Regions from separate parts of the Streptomyces sp. NPDC024555 genome, predicted to be linked through region 2. Evidence: riboswitches for the same ligand, from Rfam matches in the RefSeq annotation. Region 2 holds a riboswitch; the other holds the start of a gene.

Region 1 (3,396 bases), on a different contig from region 2:
GCGCCGCATGGGCACCTTCCTGTGCACGGAGGTGGCGCACGGGAACGACGCCGCCGCCGTCGAGACGACCGCCGCCTACGACCCCGACCGGGACGGCTTCGTCCTGCACACCCCGCACGCCGGCGCGCAGAAGTTCATGCCGAACACCAGCCCGGCGGGCGGCCCCAAGTCGGGGCTCGTCGCCGCCCGGCTCGTCGTCGAGGGCGTCGACCAGGGCGTCTTCCTCTTCCTGGTCCCGCTCACGGACGCCACCCGGGCCCTGCCCGGCATCCGGGTGCGGCTGCTGCCCGCCCGGATGGGCAGCCCGGTCGACCACTGCCTCACCTCGTTCGACAGCGTCTTCGTCCCGCGCGGGGCGATGCTCGGCGGAGTGCAGGGACGGATCGGCGAGGACCGGGTGTTCCGCAGCGACACCGAGGGCCGCAGGCGCCGCTTCCTCGTCTCCATCCGCCGGGTCACCGCCGGCCGGATCTGTATGAGCGCCAGCGCGGTGGGCTCGGCCCGCGCCACGCTCGCCGTCGCCGTCCGCTACGGCGGACACCGCTTCGTCTCCGGCGGGCGCGGCGCCCCGCCCGTCCCGGTCTCGGCCCACCGCAGCCACCACGGCCCCCTCGCCGAGGCCATGTCCACCGTCTTCGCGATGAGCCTGCTGCACCGCCGCGCCCTCGACCGCTGGGAGCGGGCGGAGCGGGCCGGGGCCGCCGACCGGGCGGCGGCCGAGCGCCTGGTCGACGTCGCCAAGGGCTGGATCACCTGGCAGGCCCGGTCCGTGATCGTCGAGAGCCGTGAACGCTGCGGCGCCCAGGGGCTGCTGGAGCACAACGGGATGACCGAACTGGTCACCGGGGTCGAGGGCGCCATCACCGCCGAGGGCGACAATCTGGCCATCCACTCCCGCGCCGCCGCGAGCCTGCTCATGGACGCGGTCCGGGGCGCCCCGCAGGAGCCCTCGGACCACCCGGTGCCGGGCGACCTCGCCGATCCGCGCTTCCTGGGCACCCTGCTGGAGCGGATCGAGCAGCTCTGGTTCGCGCGGGCGGCCGGCCGGACGGCCCGGGTGGCGCACGAGGACCCGAAGGAACGCTGGAACGCGGCGTCCGGCCCCGCCCTGCGCGGTGTCGAGGCCCATGCCTGCCGGCACGCGGCGGAGGCGTACGCGCAGGCGCTGGAGGAGCTGCCCGAGGGGCCGGCGCGCGACCGGCTGGGGGAGCTGGCCCGGCTGTTCGCCCTGCGCTGGATCGCCCGCAACAGCGGGGACCTGCTCGCCGACGGACGGCTGACCGCCGCCCAGGTCGAGGGGCTGACCGACGCCGTCGAGCAGCTGATCGCCGCCGTGGCCCCCCATCTGCCGGAGCTGGCCGCGGCCTTCGCGCTGCCCGGCGAACTCCTCGCGGACTGGCCCATCGCGGGCCCCCGGTACACCGACGCCTACGACGACCCGGAGGCCTCCTGGAACACCCGGCCCGCCGAGAAGCCGACGGGAAGGTCCGGGACATACCGCGAGGAGACTGCCCGCTTCGGTGGCGAATCGGTTCGCCCCAAGGGGTGACCGGGCAGAGGCGCTTTGTCGCGCATCCCGCCCACCGCCCCGGCGGTGACCTGCGGGCCCGGCCGCGACCGGTGCGTCCCGATGCCCGCGCGGTGGCCGGTGGCAGGGGGCCGTGCCCCCCGGCCACCGGCCCGCACCGCCGCTGAGCTGCGCGGAAGCTCGTGGTAGCGTGCCCGGTGCCAGTCGAACTCCAGCCTGGAGTCAGGGAATCCGGTGCGAATCCGGAACTGACGCGCAGCGGTGAGGGGGACGGGCGGGGCCACGGCCACTGGGAGACCACGGTTTCCCGGGAAGGCGCCCCGTCCGCGTGAACCCGAGTCCGAAGACCTGCTGGCACCCGCGGTCCGGACCGGGCCGCGGAGTCCGTACCCCGGGCCCCGCGCATGGGCCCCGAGACGACGAGGTACTCCGTGCCGCCCCTGTCCGGCCACGCCCGCACCGCCGCCCTGCTCACCGCCGCGCTCGTCCTGCTGACGGCCTGCGGTACCGGAGGGCGCACACCCGCCGCCCGGAACGGGGACGCCACCGGCTACCCCGTGACCCTCAGCAACTGCGGACGCACCGTCACCGTGCACCGCGCCCCCGAACGCGCCGTCCCCGTCGACCAGGGCTCGGCCGAGATCCTGCTCGCGCTCGGCCTCGCCGACCGGATGGCCGCGACCGCCACCTGGACCGACCCGGTGATGAAGGGCCTGGAGAAGGCCAACGCCACGGTCCCCCGGATATCCGACAACCGGCCCTCCTCCGAGAAGGTCCTGGACCGGGAACCCGACTTCGTCAGCGCCTCCTTCGCCTCCACCCTGGCCAAGGGCGGCGTCGCCCCGCGCGAACAGTTCGAGAAGCTGGGCGTCCCCACCTACGTCTCGCCCGCCGACTGCACCGCCAAGGACAACAGCAAGGACGGCGACGGGGTGCGCACGGGCACCCTCGGCATGGACAGCGTCTACACCGAAGTACGGGAACTGGCCCGGGTGTTCGGCGTCCCGGAACGCGGCGAGAAACTGATCTCCGCACTCCGCGCACGGATCCGGAAGGCCGCCGCGACCGTCGACGCCTCCGGCACCACGCTGATGTACTGGTTCGCCAACTCCACGTCCCCGTACCTGGCCGGCTGCTGCGGGGCCCCCGGCATCATCACCCGCGAACTCGGCGCGAAGAACGTCTTCGACGACACCCACGAGGAATGGCCGCAGATCAACTGGGAGACCGTCGCCGACCGCGATCCGTCCGTCCTGGTCATCGGAGACCTCACCCGCCGCTCCCAGACCGCCGAGAGCGCCGCCGGGAAGATCGCCTTCCTGGAGTCCCACCCCGTCACCCGGACCATGGACGCCGTACGGCACAAGCGGTACGTACTGCTCAGCGGCCAGGCCATGAACCCGTCGATCCGCACCGTCGAGGGAGTGGAACGCGTCGCGGCCGCGCTGCGCTCCTTCGGACTCGCGGGATGAGCGACACCGCACCGGCCGCGGCCCCGCGCGGGGCCGCCGGCCCGGCCGTCCGCGGAGCGGGGCGGGCGCTGCGCGCAGGACTGGGCTGGACCGGCGGACTGCTCCTGCTCGCCCTGTCCGTCGCCGTCGCCGTCACCATCGGCCCCGCCCGGATCTCCGTCGCCGACGTCTGGTCCGCCGTCGGGGCCCACCTCGGCCTCGGCACCGCGGAGCTCTCCCCGATCCGCGACGGCATCATCTGGAACCTGCGCATGCCCCGGACCCTGCTCGCCGCGGTGTGCGGCGCGGGGCTCGCCGTCTGCGGCACCGTCATGCAGTCGCTGCTGCGCAATCCGCTCGCCGACCCGTTCGTCCTCGGAGTCTCCTCGGGGGCCTCCACCGGAGCGGTCGCCGTCG
Region 2 (3,396 bases):
ACCACGCGGCCCGGCTCGGCCGTCTGGTTCGCGGTCCGGTTGGAGGCGTCCTTGAACGTCATCCAGCCCTGCCCGGTCTGGGCCAGCGTCCGCATCATCCTGCCGTACAGCTCACGGGCCGGCAGGGTCCTGCGCGCCAGGCCCCGGGCCTCGGCGTCCCGGTACGCCGCGTCGAACTCCTCGCCCCACAGGTCCACCAGCTCCGGCACGTCCGACGGCGAGAACAGCGACCAGGCGCCGTCCGCCTCCACCCGGCGCATGAACTCGTCCGGGATCCAGTGCGCCAGATTGAGGTTGTGCGTGCGCCGCTGGTCCTCGCCGGTGTTGTCGCGCAGTTCCAGGAACTCCTCGATGTCCGCGTGCCAGGTCTCCAGGTAGACCGCGGCCGCGCCCTTGCGCCGGCCGCCCTGGTTCACCGCCGCCACCGAGGCGTCGAGCGTCTTCAGGAACGGCACGATGCCGTTGGAGTGCCCGTTGGTGCCCCGGATCAGCGAACCCCGGGCGCGGATGCGGGAGTACGGCAGACCGATGCCGCCCGCGTGCTTGGAGAGCCGCGCCACCTGGTGGTAGCGGTCGTAGATCGAGTCCAGCTCGTCGAGCGGCGAGTCCAGCAGATAGCAGGAGGACATCTGCGGGTGGCGGGTGCCGGAGTTGAAGAGCGTGGGGGAGGAGGGCAGATAGTCCAGCCGGCTCATCAGCCCGTACAGCGCGGCGACCTCGTCCAGGGCGCGCGCCGACTCGTCCTCGGCCAGTCCCGCGGCGACCCGCAGCATGAAGTGCTGGGGCGTCTCGACGACCTGGCGGGTGTGCGGGTGGCGCAGCAGATAGCGGCTGTGCAGGGTGCGCAGCCCGAAGTAGCCGAAGCGGTCGTCGGCCCCCTCGGCGAGCGCCTTCTCCACCAGCGCGTCCAGCGCACCCGCGTGCCGCGCCGTGAACGCCGCGGTGCGGTCCGCGATCAGTCCCTCGCGGTGACCCACGGCGACCGAGGCGGAGAACGAGGTGGCGCCCTGCCCGGCCGCCTCCTGGGCGATGGCCAGGGTCAGCAGACGGGCGGCGAGCCGGGAGTAGGCGGGGTCCTCGGAGATGAGCCCCGCGGCGGCCTCGGTGGCCAGCGACCGCAGTTCGGCCTCGTCCGCGCGGGCGCTGCGGCCGCGCAGCGCGGCGGCGGCGACCCGTCCGGGGTCGGTGTCGGGCAGATCCGCGGTGAGCGCGGTCAGGGTCCGCAGCAGCGCGGCCCCCGGTCCGTCGTCCGTGGTTCCCGTTGACTCGGCCGCTGAGACCGGATCGGCTGGCGCGATGGTCACCTGGTGCTCTCCCTCGCTCGGCTCGGGGCCGTCGGGAGCGCGGGGCAGCCGGGCGGAGCGGCACCCGGACAGGGCGGCACTCCGTGCGGCGTCCACCGGCCCATCCACGAGGCCCGGACGTCTGGGCACCCGGTTCGGTCGAGCCGGGTGCGCTGTCGGCAGGTCCTCGGACTGGAGGTGCGCGAAAGCGCACCGAACACACCGTTGCGGGACAGTTCCGGATTCGCACCGGATTCCCCTGCGGCGACAGCGAGCACGAGCATACATGTGGGGGCCGCCGGATGAGGCAGCCCCCACATGTTGTGTCGTACGCGAACTCAGACGGAGGAGCGCAGCTCCAGCCGGTAGGTCAGCAGCTTCAGGTCGTCGATCGGATCCCAGTCCCGCTCGGGGGTCCGCACGAAGCCGAGGCGCTCGTAGATCCGGTGCGCCCCGTACATGGTCGGCTGGGTCGACAGGACCAGGCCCGTGACGCCTTCGGTGGCCCGTGCGCGGGCGATGCAGGCCCGTACGAGCGCCTCGCCCGCACCGGCCCCGCGAGCCTCCCGGGCGACCGCCAGCATCCGGAACTCCGCCTCGTCCGGCCGCGCGATGTCCGCCCAGGGATTGCCGGGCGGCGCGTAGGTGACCCCGCCCAGCACCCGCCCAGCGGCGTCCGCGGCCACCAGCACCTCGGCCTCGGCGGCCCGCCGGGCCACGTCGCGCAGCTTCAGCAGATACGGATCGCCGGTGCCGAAGTCCAGCAGATCGTCACCGAGATAGGCCTCGGCGGTGATCTCGCCGAGAAGGGCGTGCTCCGAGGGCTCGACCGGCCGGATCGTCATGTCCATGGGCGGAGTGTGCCCCACACCCCCGCCCGGTCCGCAACCGGGTTACCGCGCCCGCGCGCGAACGGGCCGCCGCGCCCCCGGCCCGCGGGGGTGCGACGGCCCGTGACCTCGTGTCAGTGGCCGCCCGGCGCACCGGCGGTGGCCGGCGGGAGCACCTCGGACACCCCCGGGTCGCCCGAGTCCGCCGTGTAGTCCTCCGGGGAGGTCTCGTCGACGCCCGCGGGGGCCTTCAGGGCGTTCAGCACGAACGTGAGGACCACCACCACGACGACGTTGAGCACGAAGGCGGTCAGACCGATGTAGCCGATCTCGCCGAGGCCCGGGATCTCCTTGGAGGAGCCGCCGAAGTGCTTCTGCGTCGGGCTCGCCACCCCGTACGCGGCGGCGGTGCCGTAGATCATGCCGACCGCCCAGCCGGCCAGCAGCGCCCAGCGGTGGAACCAGCGGGTGAAGAGCCCGCCGACCAGGGCCGGCATGGTCTGGAGGATCCAGATCCCGCCCAGCAGCTGGAAGTTGATCGCGACCGTCTTGTCCATGGTGAGGACGAAGGCGAGGGCGCCGACCTTCACCAGCAGCGACACCAGCTTGGAGACCTTGGTCTCCTGCTCGGGCGTCGCGTCGGGCTTCAGGAAGTCCTTGTAGATGTTGCGGGTGAACAGGTTGGCCGCCGCGATGGACATGATCGCGGCGGGCACCAGCGCGCCGATGCCGATGGCGGCGAAGGCCACGCCCGCGAACCAGTCCGGGAACATGTTCTCGAACAGCTGCGGGATCGCCAGCTGGCCGTTGTCCACCTTGACCCCGGCGGCGATCGCCATGAACCCGAGCAGGGCGAGCAGGCCCAGCATCAGCGAGTACAGCGGCAGGATCGTGGTGTTGCGGCGGATCACGTCACGGCTGCGGCTGGAGAGCGTCGCCGTGATCGAGTGCGGGTACATGAACAGCGCCAGCGCGGAGCCGAGTGCCAGCGTGGCGTATCCCCAGTGCCCGGCCTCGCCCGGGGCCAGCGCCCCGGTCGGCTTGCCGCCGGGCGGCCCGGCGAACTTGTCCGCCGCGGCGGAGAAGATGTCGTCGAAGCCGCCGAGCTTGATCGGGATGTAGATGATCGCCACGGCGATGACCAGGTAGATCAGCCCGTCCTTGACGAAGGCGATCAGCGCGGGCGCGCGCAGCCCGGAGGAGTAGGTGTACGCGGCGAGCACCGCGAACGCGAGCAGCAGCGGCAGGTCCTTGACGAACCAGTTGGTGTTCTCGCCGCCGCC

The links. A riboswitch is a leader RNA that binds a small molecule or an ion and turns the genes downstream of it on or off. The one in region 2 is predicted to bind cobalamin.
Region 1: another riboswitch for cobalamin. It lies ahead of ACZ4FH_RS32530 (ABC transporter substrate-binding protein); the one in region 2 lies ahead of ACZ4FH_RS05105 (ribonucleoside-diphosphate reductase subunit alpha).

What each region holds. Positions count from the first base shown of each region.
Region 1 covers NZ_JBVHKV010000025.1:84,687-88,082, reverse strand. Annotated here, with positions in the region: gene ACZ4FH_RS32535 (acyl-CoA dehydrogenase family protein) at 1-1,549, shown strand, start outside; cobalamin riboswitch at 1,713-1,898, shown strand; gene ACZ4FH_RS32530 (ABC transporter substrate-binding protein) at 1,933-3,000, shown strand; gene ACZ4FH_RS32525 (FecCD family ABC transporter permease) at 2,997-3,396, shown strand, end outside.
Region 2 covers NZ_JBVHKV010000002.1:558,395-561,790, reverse strand. Annotated here, with positions in the region: gene ACZ4FH_RS05105 (ribonucleoside-diphosphate reductase subunit alpha) at 1-1,304, opposite strand, end outside; cobalamin riboswitch at 1,445-1,567, opposite strand; gene ACZ4FH_RS05100 (GNAT family N-acetyltransferase) at 1,622-2,134, opposite strand; gene mctP (monocarboxylate uptake permease MctP) at 2,248-3,396, opposite strand, start outside.